DNA from 4 places in the Flavobacterium sp. Arc3 genome. Region 4 is predicted to be linked to each of the others. Evidence: riboswitches for the same ligand, from Rfam matches in the RefSeq annotation. Region 4 holds a riboswitch; each other region holds the start of a gene.
What was found. A riboswitch is a leader RNA that binds a small molecule or an ion and turns the genes downstream of it on or off. The one in region 4 is predicted to bind S-adenosylmethionine.
Positions count from the first base shown of each region.

Region 1: it holds a riboswitch for S-adenosylmethionine, as region 4 does, so the genes downstream of both, QO200_RS18780 (hypothetical protein) here and thrA (bifunctional aspartate kinase/homoserine dehydrogenase I) in region 4, are expected to answer to the same signal.
Region 2: it holds a riboswitch for S-adenosylmethionine, as region 4 does, so the genes downstream of both, QO200_RS12005 (Na+/H+ antiporter NhaC family protein) here and thrA (bifunctional aspartate kinase/homoserine dehydrogenase I) in region 4, are expected to answer to the same signal.
Region 3: it holds a riboswitch for S-adenosylmethionine, as region 4 does, so the genes downstream of both, QO200_RS00040 (hypothetical protein) here and thrA (bifunctional aspartate kinase/homoserine dehydrogenase I) in region 4, are expected to answer to the same signal.

Region 1 covers NZ_JASMRI010000041.1:17,145-20,317, reverse strand. The annotation lists gene QO200_RS18790 (dipeptidase) at 1-903, opposite strand, end outside; tRNA gene QO200_RS18785 (tRNA-Leu) at 1,016-1,097, shown strand; SAM-I-IV-variant riboswitch at 1,587-1,690, shown strand; gene QO200_RS18780 (hypothetical protein) at 1,749-2,135, shown strand; gene QO200_RS18775 (hypothetical protein) at 2,545-2,946, shown strand; gene QO200_RS18770 (DUF3157 family protein) at 2,964-3,173, shown strand, end outside.
Region 2 covers NZ_JASMRI010000015.1:7,156-10,328, reverse strand. The annotation lists gene QO200_RS12020 (hypothetical protein) at 95-517, shown strand; gene QO200_RS12015 (transposase) at 834-1,145, shown strand; gene QO200_RS12010 (T9SS type A sorting domain-containing protein) at 1,196-1,777, shown strand; SAM-I-IV-variant riboswitch at 1,876-1,972, shown strand; gene QO200_RS12005 (Na+/H+ antiporter NhaC family protein) at 2,032-3,173, shown strand, end outside.
Region 3 covers NZ_JASMRI010000001.1:7,487-10,659, forward strand. The annotation lists gene QO200_RS00035 (hypothetical protein) at 1-1,110, opposite strand, end outside; SAM-I-IV-variant riboswitch at 1,448-1,545, shown strand; gene QO200_RS00040 (hypothetical protein) at 1,536-1,925, shown strand; gene QO200_RS00045 (hypothetical protein) at 1,925-2,308, shown strand; gene QO200_RS00050 (hypothetical protein) at 2,339-2,854, shown strand; gene QO200_RS00055 (transposase) at 3,007-3,173, opposite strand, start outside.
Region 4 covers NZ_JASMRI010000021.1:38,086-41,258, reverse strand. The annotation lists gene QO200_RS14680 (O-acetylhomoserine aminocarboxypropyltransferase/cysteine synthase family protein) at 1-256, shown strand, start outside; gene QO200_RS14675 (hypothetical protein) at 802-1,005, shown strand; SAM riboswitch class I at 1,186-1,294, shown strand; gene thrA (bifunctional aspartate kinase/homoserine dehydrogenase I) at 1,375-3,173, shown strand, end outside.

The DNA.
Region 1 (3,173 bases), on a different contig from region 4:
ACGAATAGAGTTTCTTTCGTTAGTCACATATCCTTTTTCGCCATAAACGTCTTTCAGGTCAAGTGCTTTTTTATATTTTTCCAAGCTGAATGGCGCTTTTGCCATTTCGGCTCTTTCTTCAAGAGATAGTTCCTCTACATTGTCATAAAATCCAGGAATGGTAATATGATTGTTTTCGTCATGAAGAGAAGCAATCATTTTTGCCAAAATATTGATTGGATTAGCCACTGCACCACCGTATAAACCGGAATGTAAATCACGGTTGGGTCCTGTAACTTCTACTTCGACATAACTTAATCCGCGAAGACCTGTTGTAATAGAAGGTTGTTGATTTGAGATCATTCCAGTGTCTGAAATTAAAATCACATCATTTTTAAGCTTTTCATTGTTGTTTTCAACAAAGGTTTTTAAGTTTACACTTCCTACTTCTTCTTCACCTTCAATCATGAATTTCACGTTACAAGGCAAAGTATTACTTTGGATCATGTATTCGAATGCTTTTACGTGCATGTACATTTGTCCTTTATCATCACAGGCACCACGTGCAAAAATGGCTCCTTCCGGATGAATGTCGGTTTTTTTTATCACAGGCTCAAATGGGGGAGAAGTCCAAAGCTCCATCGGGTCTGCCGGCTGTACATCATAATGACCATAAACTAATACCGTTGGCAAGTTTTTGTCAATTATTTTTTCACCATAAACAATAGGGTAACCGTCAGTTTCACAGATTTCTACAAAATCACAACCTGCTTTTTCCAGACTTACTTTTACCGCTTCAGAAGTCTCAATAACATCTTGCGAGTAGGCTGCATCTGCACTTACAGATGGCATTTTTAATAATTCTATTAACTCGTTGATAAAACGGTCTTTGTTTTCTTGTACGTATGACTTGATATTTTCCATTTATTAACTAATTTTTTATAGTTTCAAAAGTACAAAAAATAGAATTAAAAATTTTTTTAAAAAATGTTTTGAAAGTTCAAACTTATGACTATATTTGCACCCACAATTGCACGCGGATATGGTGAAATTGGTAGACATGCCAGACTTAGGATCTGGTGCCGCAAGGCGTGTAGGTTCGAGTCCTATTATCCGCACATACATTAAGACTTAAACAGCTGTTAATCAGTTTTTTAAGTCTTTTTTGCTTTTTGTATTCCCCCAATACATCCCCTCTTTCATAATTGTGTGTGTAAATGAACCTATTTAACCTAATGAAACTTCGACTACGTATTTTATTTAACTAATGGAATAAACTTCTTTTTCAACATTTAATAGGGGGGGGTGGAGAATTCTCGTCTACGGGGTGCCGGGGTATTCTAAAGGTCATTTATGTGAAGATAACGAAAGGGATTTTAAAAAAAATTTGGCAAAAAAAATTCTAGATATTGCATAAAGCACTGGCAATTCCCTTTGTTAAAAAGTGTTAAAAACACAAGTAGTCCGCACTATAGTAAAATAGGTGAACGAGTACGATAAAAAACACACCTTCTAGTTGACCTTCTATAGGCATAGAATAAGCATCATTTGGTAGGTCACGTTAAGTTCCATATCGATAAATCCAAAAAATAATTCTATATTTACCCTTCAAACATCAAGATTCTTTCCCTCCGGGAGAAAGAAACCAACCGAGACGAGAGTCCACGGTGGTAAATAAGATGAGGGCAGCCCGCCAAAATAAAGTGCTATTCAACTCCCTTTTTTATTGTCAAGATGTTCTGTAAATTATTAACTTAATTCAAATCATTATGGCTATCCATTTTATTGACAGTGATAAAATTGACATCACCTTCACCAACCTAATCATTAATGTTTCCAGTCTAAACAAATATGGGCTCTCGGTAAACGATTTTTCCGTAGAAAACAACCTATGGGGAAAGACGAATGGGAAGCTCTTGGTCATGACTGAAATGAACGAGCCCGCTTGGGAATTGCAGAAGATCATTGATACCATTTTAATCCCTAAAGGATTTGTCTTTGAGCGTGATTTTGTCGTCGCATTTGAGCAGCTTATTCACGGAGCGGGAAACAGCATCACATGTTTGATCAATCAAGAACTCCCTGAACTATTGGAGATTGATTGGATTAGCAGTGAAATAAAGATGAACGGTAATTTCATATGGCTTAAAAATTAAACTGAAGCCGAGAATGTAGCTATATAATTAAAGAAACAAAGACAGTCAATTTTCTTCCATTGCTTTTCATTATTCGTGGTATACTCTTAAGAGACTTACTTGCAAGCAGGCATATTAATAACTCAAATTGAGGTAAACCGTAACGTTTTTATAAAACATCTTAATATTTTAGCAAATATCACTAATTGTGGGTATGTTTTCTTTTAATTAGTAGTGTTATATTTGTTAAATTCACGGGCGTGATTTTTAATTTAATCCTCGTTAACAATTATAAAAAAATTGCTACAAAGACTCAATATAGAGCTTTTTCAAATACTGAATATTAGTAACATTGTAAAATCGGTCATTTAGTATCGATACATTAGCAAAATCAGATGGAAATGCGATTAACCAAACCTAAATATATATTATGAAAAATTTACTTTATGTTTTTACTGCTCTTTTGATTTTTTCTTGTTCATCTTCAGATGATAGCTCCGGTACCTCGAGTTCTGATATCAACCCCCCAACATGGATTCAAGGAACATGGAAACAGGAAGGCGCATTACAAGGGCAAGGGCTCGGGTTTAAATTTAGCTCAAATGATTTTTGTACTCTAATATTAAATGGGGACCTGTGTACACAAGGACAAATTGATTCATTTAGAAAAGCAGGTGAAAAAGTAACTGTTGAAGAGACAATATCAAGCACTTCATACAGTGCGAAAATTAATTATCCAATGGGACAGTCAGTAACCTATTCTTTTAGTAAAATATCAAACACTGAAATTAAATGGGAATCCTCAGCAGGCGTTGTATTTATAAAACAATAAACTTTAAAATTTTAATTATGAAAAAATTATTTATTTCAATCTTATTTATAGTTTCGAGTATTTCTATAGCTCAAAGCGCAACTGCAACGACAGAAGACGGAAAAAAAGTTGTTTTGAAAAGTGATAAAACGTGGGACTACATAAGTAAAACTGTGGTTTCTGAAAACGATTGTACTTTAGAACCAAATTATGTAGAACCAAAAAGCGAAAAGGGAATAAATAGTTGG
Region 2 (3,173 bases), on a different contig from region 4:
AATAATAATAAATAGAAACGAATGGTTTAGATAATCCTCACGATTTTGTGGGGTATTTTTTTGAGGAAGCCAATTCAAATAAAAATAAAACAATATGTATAAGGAATTAAAAAAATTTAAAGTTAGCGACAAATTTTCATTTGCTGCAGATGACAGTTTAGAACAAGTTTGTAATGCTTCAGAAGGAAGTGGCGTGTTTTTAGTGTATGCAGTAGCAGAAGAAAAAGAGTTGATCATGGTAGGTTCTACAGGAACAGTACAAAATGACGGAACTTTGAAAATTAAAAATGGTGGTCTAAAAGAAAAGATTGTTGAAGGGCACCAGTTTGCAAAAACAGGAAGGAAATATTCTTGGCCAGCGCAAATGAAAAAAGAAGATATCAGCTTGTTAGAAGTTGTTTGGTATGAAACATTCAATGATGATACTAAAGGTATTCCTACTGCTGTAGAAGGACAAGTTTTACAAATTTTCTTAGATGAAAATGGTAGATTACCAAGATGGAATGTAGCTTTCTAGTCAATTTCATAAATCATATATTTTATAAAAAAAGCTTTACTTCGGTAAGGCTTTTTTTTTTAGGAAAATAATTTATTACTAATTGATTTCTATATATTTGATTACTTTAATTTATGAAATGAAAAAACTTTACTTTTTACTTATTGGATTTTGTTTTTTTGGAAGTGTTAATGCTCAGGTTATTGATATACCAGATGTCAATTTTAAGAAAAAATTACTAGAAGCAAGTGTAGACAGTTATATTGCAACCAATGTTTATTTTAGCCCCTTATAAGTTCGGAGTGATATTTTAAATTTCAAATAGTACATTTGAGATATGAAATACAAGAAATGGAGTTTAGAAGAGAAGTTAGAAATTTTATCTTCTTGCGAAGAATCAGGAGTTGTAGAAACCTGCCGTAAATACAGTGTTAGTAAAGGAACTTTGTACAGTTGGAAGAAGAAGCATGAGAAACAAGGAGAAGCAGGTTTAAAAGTCACTTATGACGATCGTAGCAAAGAGTTAAAGCAAGCTGAGGAAGAAAACCGTATCCTACGTAAATTATTAGCTAATAAAGAAATTGAACTAGAAGTTGGACGTGAACTTTTAAAAAAAAAGTTTGGGACGTCCGATCCAAGAAAGATTTAGTTGATAGTATTTGTAGCAAGTATAAAATCAGTAAAAGCAAAGTCATTGTGATGGTAGGTATGATTCAAAGTAGTTACTACCGAAGACCAAGCCATGGTAAAAAAGGTAATAAGCCTAGTGTCTTTACTTATAATAAATCCAAAGGAATGGTAATTCAAGAAGTTGTTATTAAATCGGTTAAAGAAATCTTAAGTCATGAGTTTATAGACTGCGGATACCGTTTAATGACCTCTTATTTACATCGAGATGGCTATAAGATTAAAACATTACCAACATTAGTAGTTGGCGATACATTCCAAAATGAAGCTAATATTTATTTTGATTATAACTTTCCAATTCTGACAAACAAAGCGACATCTACCTTTAAAACCTTAGCAACTTCAGATTTTGAATTTTCAAATTACTTTAGTGTGTTTCCAAATCCAGTAAATGAGATTCTAAATATTAATTATAAAAATTCTATAGAAGTACAATCAATAGCAATTTATGATATTCTTGGACAAATGGTCATTGCTGTTCCGAATGCGACTTCAGTAACAAAGGTTGATGTTTCTAAACTGGCTTCCGGAAAGTATTTCTTGAAAATGAATACAGATAAAGGAAGTTCGAATATGAAATTTATAAAAAACTAAATTAGTTATAAAAAAGCTTTACTTCGGTAAGGCTTTTTTTTGTAAAATATTTTTTTTGATCGAAGGTGACGATTTCAAAAAATAATAATTACTTTTGCAGCCGTTATCACGAATCTCAAAAAGAGATAGCAACCTGCAACAACGAGCAAGGTGCTAAAACGATAAGCCAAATCCTTTGGAAAAAACGTTGTTTTACATTCCCATTTTTTTAGCTATTGTTTTTCGTCATATTTATATCATTATAAAACTGATTTATGACTCATTTATTGAAAAAAAAAGGAAATGCATTTGCTTTAATTCCCTTATTGATTTTTATTTTTATTTTTTTAGGAGCCGGTATATGGCTTGATGATTTCTATGCTTTACCTGCGCCAATTGCTGTTGTGATAGGAATTATTTCTGCTTTCTTACTTTTTAAGAGTTCGTCAGATGAGAAAGTAGCCACTTTGATTGCTGGTTGTGGAGAGAGTAAAATTATGACCATGTGTCTCATTTATCTTCTCGCGGGAGCATTTGCTGTTGTTAGTAAAGCAACGGGAGGTGTGGATGCAGTTGTAAGCCTTGGAATTAATACAATTGATGTCGCTTATTTTCCGTTAGGGATCTTTTTAATAGCGGCCTTTTTATCAACAGCTACTGGAACTTCTGTGGGAGCCATTGTAGCTATTGGGCCTATCGCAGTAAATCTGGCTAATTCAAGTGGAGCTTCATTGCCATTGATTGCAGGCGCTTTGTTAGGTGGTTCGATGCTTGGAGATAATCTATCGATGATTTCAGATACTACAATTGCTGCTACGCAATCATTAGGATGTAAACTGAAAGATAAATTCAAAATAAATTTATTCATTGCTTTTCCCGCAGCCATTATAACCGTTCTAGTTTTCTTTTATTTGGGACTGAACTCTGATATTACTGCAGTGGCGATTCCTAAGACCAATTTTGAATGGATAACTATTCTTCCTTACGTTCTAGTAATTGTATTAGCATTAGTTGGCATAAACGTTTTTTCAACACTGATTATTGGAACTTTATTAGCTGGATTGATTGGGTATTTTGGAAATCATTTTACGTTGATGGAATTTGCCCAAAAGATATATGAGGGCTTCACTAGTATGACTGAAATATTTTTATTGTCTATGCTTACTGGTGGTTTAGCAGCAATGGTTGATAAAGCTGGAGGAATTGATTATTTATTGTACCAAATCAAAAAGCGCATTAAAAGTAAAAAATCGGCGCAGGCTGGAATTGGTGCTTTGGTAGGTTTTACGAATGTGGCTATTGCCAATAATACAGTTTCCATTGTTATAACAGGTGGAATTGCTAAGGAAATTAGTGATGAATACGATTTGAGTCCCAAGAAAACAGCAGCAATTCTTGATATATTTTCTTGTGTAGT
Region 3 (3,173 bases), on a different contig from region 4:
AGAAATGTTTGTATTGATTGTTCCTCCAAAAAGATTTTTGTGCGCGTCTAAATAGACTTTGTAACTGCCGTTAAGTTCATCATTTTTATAATTACCAACAATAAGACTGTCTCCTTTTACGTCCTGAAACGGACCTTCTTTGATGTCTTTTAAATAATTGGTATAGGTTATAGTTCTTTCCGTTTTACCATCAATAAAGACGTATTTCCAATTGCCATTTTTTTCATCATTTACATAAGGACCAATTTCCTTTAAATAAAGCGCAGCAGTAGTTTCGTCATAATATAGGCCAGTATATAAGCCATTTGCCAAGTCATCTTTATAATTAGTGGTATAAGAGATTTTATTGTCTTCAAAGGATGTTAATAAGCCATTTCTTTTCCCATCTTTCATGATATATTCCAAAGACTTACTTCCGTCTACATCATATTCAATTGTTTTACCGTTTAAAAAACCATTGCTATAAGTGCCACTTTTTTTAATGTTTCCTTTTTCATCATAAAAATTAAATGGTCCGTTTAAATGCCCGTTTAACAAACTGTACTCAAATTTAACGGTATAATCATCGTAATAGTCTGTTTTCTTTCCGTTGTCATTATCGTAGATTCCTGATTTTTTTATCAATGTTATATTATAAGAAGTCATACTTCTATCCGACCAATCATCGTCACTTCTTTTTGCATTTGTAACCATTAAAGTATAGCCCGAACTGCCATATGTAGAGATTACTTTCTCATCTTCAATCGCACTGTCAACTAATTTGAAGCCGTTAGCGGTTAAGGAATTTTGTATCAATAAATAAGAACCTTTGTTAAAAATAGAATAGGATATTTTATTAGGATAGTCATCATAAGTATAAAGATAGAACCATGCTTGGGCTTTATCACTATAATCCTCTTTATTGTAGGACCAAGTAATAGTGCTATAATTGTCAGTATCTCCCTTTTCGGAGTTATAATAGGTCCATCCTTTTATTAACATAAATTGATTTACATCTTGCCAATTCTTCTTGTTGCATAAATTAGTTAAATCTGTTAGGCTAAGTTTTTGCCCAAAGAGAGTTGAACTAATAATTAATGTTAATAGGATAAGGGTAATTCTTTTTTTCATAACGTTTGTTTTTGGTGGCGTATTAACTACAACTCAACCAGAGTGTTGTTATAGGGTATTTGATACCTAAGTTTGTTTTTCTTTTTGGTTTAAATTTTACTTTACAATAGTAAAAAATCTGACACTTAAATCTTTACGGTTTTCCACATTTCAGAGCATTTTTTTAATTTGTGTGTAATTATGGAAATAGGAACAAAACCAAAATTAGGGTTAATTTATCGGGAAGCCTATACCTGTTTTTAGTGATATTCTAAGTCACTATTGAATTGTTATTTTTTATAAGTTTTAAAAATTTGTGTGATTTTAATGTCCGTTTTTATTTTTAATTTATATATTTGAATATCATTACGAACTACTATTTAGTAGTAGCAACCTGCTTAGACAAGCGAAGGTGCTAAAACAATGAGCCTAAACTAAGGAAAAATATGTTTAAAATACCTCAATTTATTTCCAAATTCAAGATTGCTTTAAAAACAAAAAAGGCTAAAAAAAATCTGTTTAAGATTTATTTAGACCTCGATTTCCAGTTTTATAGTGTCGCTTTTGACGAACTTCAAGAAGTCAATTACATATATAAAGAGAAGGAGCTATACGACCAAAGTATTGCTGGTATTACCACTTTTTTAAAGTTTCAAAAACCAAATGGAAGGGATTATGAGTTTTATCCTGATATCTATTACTCACAATTGAAAGCTAACCAAGAATATGCTGTTATCACGTATTCTTTCACAGGAGCTTATTCTACAAGAGCAGTTGCATTGGTTCAGACGTTACAATTAGATACAATAGAGATATTTAAACATTGTAAAGAATAATGAAAACAAAAGCAATAAAAACCTTTACAGCGGTCATCACCCTTGGACTAGAAATAGGATATAGCAAAGAGCTTTACAAGAAGGAATATTTGATTCATACCCTTGAAGAGTATCAAAAGCAAAGAATAGATGAAGCAAGGATTTATTTAAGCGCTTCAATCAGCGATTGTAGTATTGTTTTAGGCGGTCTGGAAGAAAACCATATAAGGTTAGAATTTATAAACTACCCTAAATTTCCGTTGGAAGTTGAGGTGTTTAAAAATGAAATTATAAAACTGTGTTCTCATTTGCTTAATAAGTTACAACAAAATAGAACTGTGATTGTGTTTACAGATGAAACAGTTATGCTAGAGATTGATGAAGCAATAGACCCAAGGATTTAAGAGAAAAGATTAAACTGTAAATTTATAGATATGAGAATATTGTTGTTTTTATTGCCTTATGGCACATTGGTTTTAGTTTTATTTATTCTTATGATTATGTTTTCTTCGGAAGTGTATCACGTGATGGGAACTCAGCTACCTATTGTATTATTGGGAATATTACCAATATTTCCCAGTATCAAGATTTCTTCATTACTTAATAAAAAAGTTCAAAAGTCAAACATTTATAAGTTAACCAACCTTCAAGTGTTAACTGGGACTTTTGAACTAATAATTCCAGTTTGTCTTTCTTTTTTTCTATTTGAGTATGTTGACAAAAAGGAATCTTATGGTTATGGAAGTAACCATGAGATATCAGATAACATTCCATATTTTCTTCCAGCGCTATTTTTTGTGATTTTATGTCTTGAGTGGATAAGGAGGTATAATTCTGAAAAAGATAAGTTTGTAGCTTTTAGATATATTTATATCATAGTAATGGTAATTGCGTTTATACTTAGTCTAAAATATATTGGACTTATGTTTGAACCTAATGCAAAAAGATAATGCAATAACCATTAATCATTGAACAGAAGTGCCAACTTTATTGTTGTGAAATTTCTCTGCTAATTTCTGACTATAAATTTTTGTTTCGTTTTGATTGTCAGTATGCATGATGTCTGACGCGATAGCTTGACCAATTTCGGTCAAAACAGCATCTATCTTACCTTGAAGTCTCTCTTTATTTTTTCAACTGCTTTTTTCCAAACAAAACTGTATTTATGTGCATTGGCTTCTATTTTGGTTCCATCGATAAATTGTTTCTCAAGACTAATAAGTTCCAAATCAACCATCATCTCAACGAGTTGATTGAAAAGCTTTTCGA
Region 4 (3,173 bases):
AGTAACCTTTGGTCTAAAAGGAGGTTTTGAAGCGGCAAAAAAAGTAGCGGATGATACCAAACTATTTTCGCTACTCGCAAATATTGGAGATACAAAATCATTAATTATTCATCCAGCAAGTACAACGCATCAACAATTATCTGATGAACAACAGTTAGCTTCAGGAGTTTCTAAAGATTTGATTCGTCTTTCTGTAGGTTTAGAAGATATTGAAGATTTAAAAGCAGACTTAAAAGCAGTTTTTGAGTTATTGTAAGAATTTATAAAGTATATTTTATATCGTTTAAACACTGCTTTTTTATCCAAAATTAAGATGAGTTTTATAGTATTACAATCTCAGTTTGTAAGATTATAATATTTGTATTAAAAATGAGTTAAAATGTTGATAGTCATTAGGGAACTAGCAAAAAAAAACTGAAATTTGTTGCAAGAAAATACCAAAGATGAATTTAATCATTATTGTAAATTTTAAAACTATTTCGGAATCATCTGCAAGGAAATGATTGCCTTATATTATAGCTATAATTAAGCATCAGCCTTCCTATTTCTTTTGGAAGGCTTTTTTATTAAAACAATTTAGAATTTAAAGATAATTAGCATGGAAAAACATATTTTTAGAAATAATAGATCACTAGTGATTACCTTATTTGTAAAAATATGTTGATATGCCAAAAGTATAAGTTACTATAACTTTAACCCTTTTGGTATTTATCCAAAAGGGTTTTTTTATGGTATTTAAAAGAGAATAAAGAGTAACAAACAAGCAAGAATAAACATAGCAACAATTAAACAAGTAGACACATGGGGGCAATTAGTAGAATTACCAGAGCGGTAAGTTTTTTAAGGAACTTAAAAACTAAAAAAAATAGTATAAAAATCACGGTAGATGATTTAGTTCATCCAAGATTTGGTATCAACGACACCAATGCTAATGATTTAAATAAATCACCAAATTCATTACAGTTTTTGATGTATTCAAAGGAAAACGATACTCTTTTTATCTAATTGATAGCGAGCTGTCTTTATAGTGATTTACACGCGAGGAATTCCTGAATTGTTATGTTCAGCAATGTTTCGCGTTTTTTTTGTTAAATATATTTTTCGCTAATAATCAGAATGGTAAAAGTTTGGTTGTTATAAAAATATGTAGTTAATTTGCAGTAATAAGTTCACACACGTATTGAAATGTTATAAAGAAAGGATGAGGGATTAGACCCGATGAAGCCTTAGCAACCCTTCGAGAAATCGAAGAAGGTGCTGCATTCTACCACTCCCTAAAGTGGAAAGATAACAACAAGAATTTCTCTAGTATTTACCTAGTTTTTTCTTTCTAATATTTCCAAATACAAATCAAAATTAATAAAAGATTTGACATTGGAAAATAACCCAACACATATTACCATACAAAATTTCACCACGCACAATGGTGCTTTTTATGCTAGCCTAAACTTAAGTTATCAGGTTTTTGGCGCTGCTTCGCATACCGCTCCCATTATCTTAATTAATCATGCCTTGACCGGAAACTCACAAGTAATTGGCGAATCGGGTTGGTGGAATGATATTGTGGGTGTCGATAGAACCATCGATACTAGGAAATATACAATTGTTTCTTTTGATGTTCCTGGTAACGGATTCAATTCAGCGACTATAGAGAATTACAGAGATTTTATTGCAAGAGATATCGCAAGGATTTTCATCGAAGGACTTCGGTTTTTAAAGATTGATTCTTTATTTGCTCTTATCGGCGGTTCTGTTGGTGGTGGAATTGCTTGGGAAATTTTGGCTCTAGAACCTAAACTGGCACAAAACTTCATTCCCATAGCTACAGATTGGAAAGCGACTGACTGGTTGATTGCTAATTGTTATTTGCAAGAGCAAATCCTAAATAACTCTAAAAAACCTATTGAAGACGCTCGTGTTCACGCCATGTTGTGCTACCGCACGCCTGAATCTTTCAAAGAAAAATTTAATAGAGATCTCAATGAACAACTAGAAACGTTCAAAGTAGAAAGTTGGCTGAATTACCATGGAGAAAAATTAGAAAAAAGGTTTCAGCTTTCGGCATATAAAATGATGAACCAATTATTGAAAACGATTGATATAACTAGGAATCATGAGTCTTTAGAATCAGTTATCTCAAAAGTGGGTGCTAATATATACATTGTAGGAATTAATTCAGATTTGTTTTTTACAGCAAAGGAGAATAGAGATACGTACAATGAGATTAAAAAATTTAAAAATAATGTATTTTATAGTGAGATTGACTCACAACATGGGCACGATGCTTTTTTGATGGAATACGAACAATTAGACAATTTGTTAGAAGTTGTTTTCAAAAATAAAAAACAAATGAAAATAGTTAAATTTGGCGGTAAATCTTTAGCAAACGGTGAAGGTATCGACACAGTTTTAGATATTATAGAGGAAAAAATAAAACAAGACGAGAAAATTGCAATCGTCGTTTCGGCAAGAGGAAAAGCAACGGATGAGCTGGACGACATTCTTACTATTGCAGCCAAAAACGGAAATTACAAACCGCTATTGGAAAGTTTTAAAACCTATCAAAAAGATGGTTTTGAGGCCGTTGATTTTTCGACTGAATTTGATAAATTAGATAAACTTTTTGAAGGCGTTAGCTTGATTGGTGATTATAGCCCAAAGATTCAAGACCAAATTTTAGCACATGGCGAAGTACTTTCGGCTAAATTATTGGTTTTTTTATTGAATGAAAGAGGCGTTACTGCAAAACTAGCAGATACAAGAGATTTAATCATAACCGACTCCAATTTTGGGGATGCACAACCTTTGGACGCTGTTTCTAAGAAAAATATCATTCAAATTTTCAAAGAGAATAAAGATTCAATACTAGTGATTACTGGTTTTATTGGTTCGAATGCGAAACACGAAACCACTACTTTAGGTAGAAACGGAAGTAATTATACGGCGTCATTAGTCGCTAATTATATCAATGCCGAAGAATTGCAAAATTTCACTCATGTTGATGGAATTTACACTGCTAATCCCGAGTTGGTTTTAGATGCTAAAAAGATTGAATCTTTGTCTTATAATGAAGCAAATGAAATTGCTAATTTTGGTGTGAATATTTTGCATGCAAAAACAATTATTCCTTTATTAGAGAAAAATATTCCGCTTCGTATTTTAAATACTTTCAA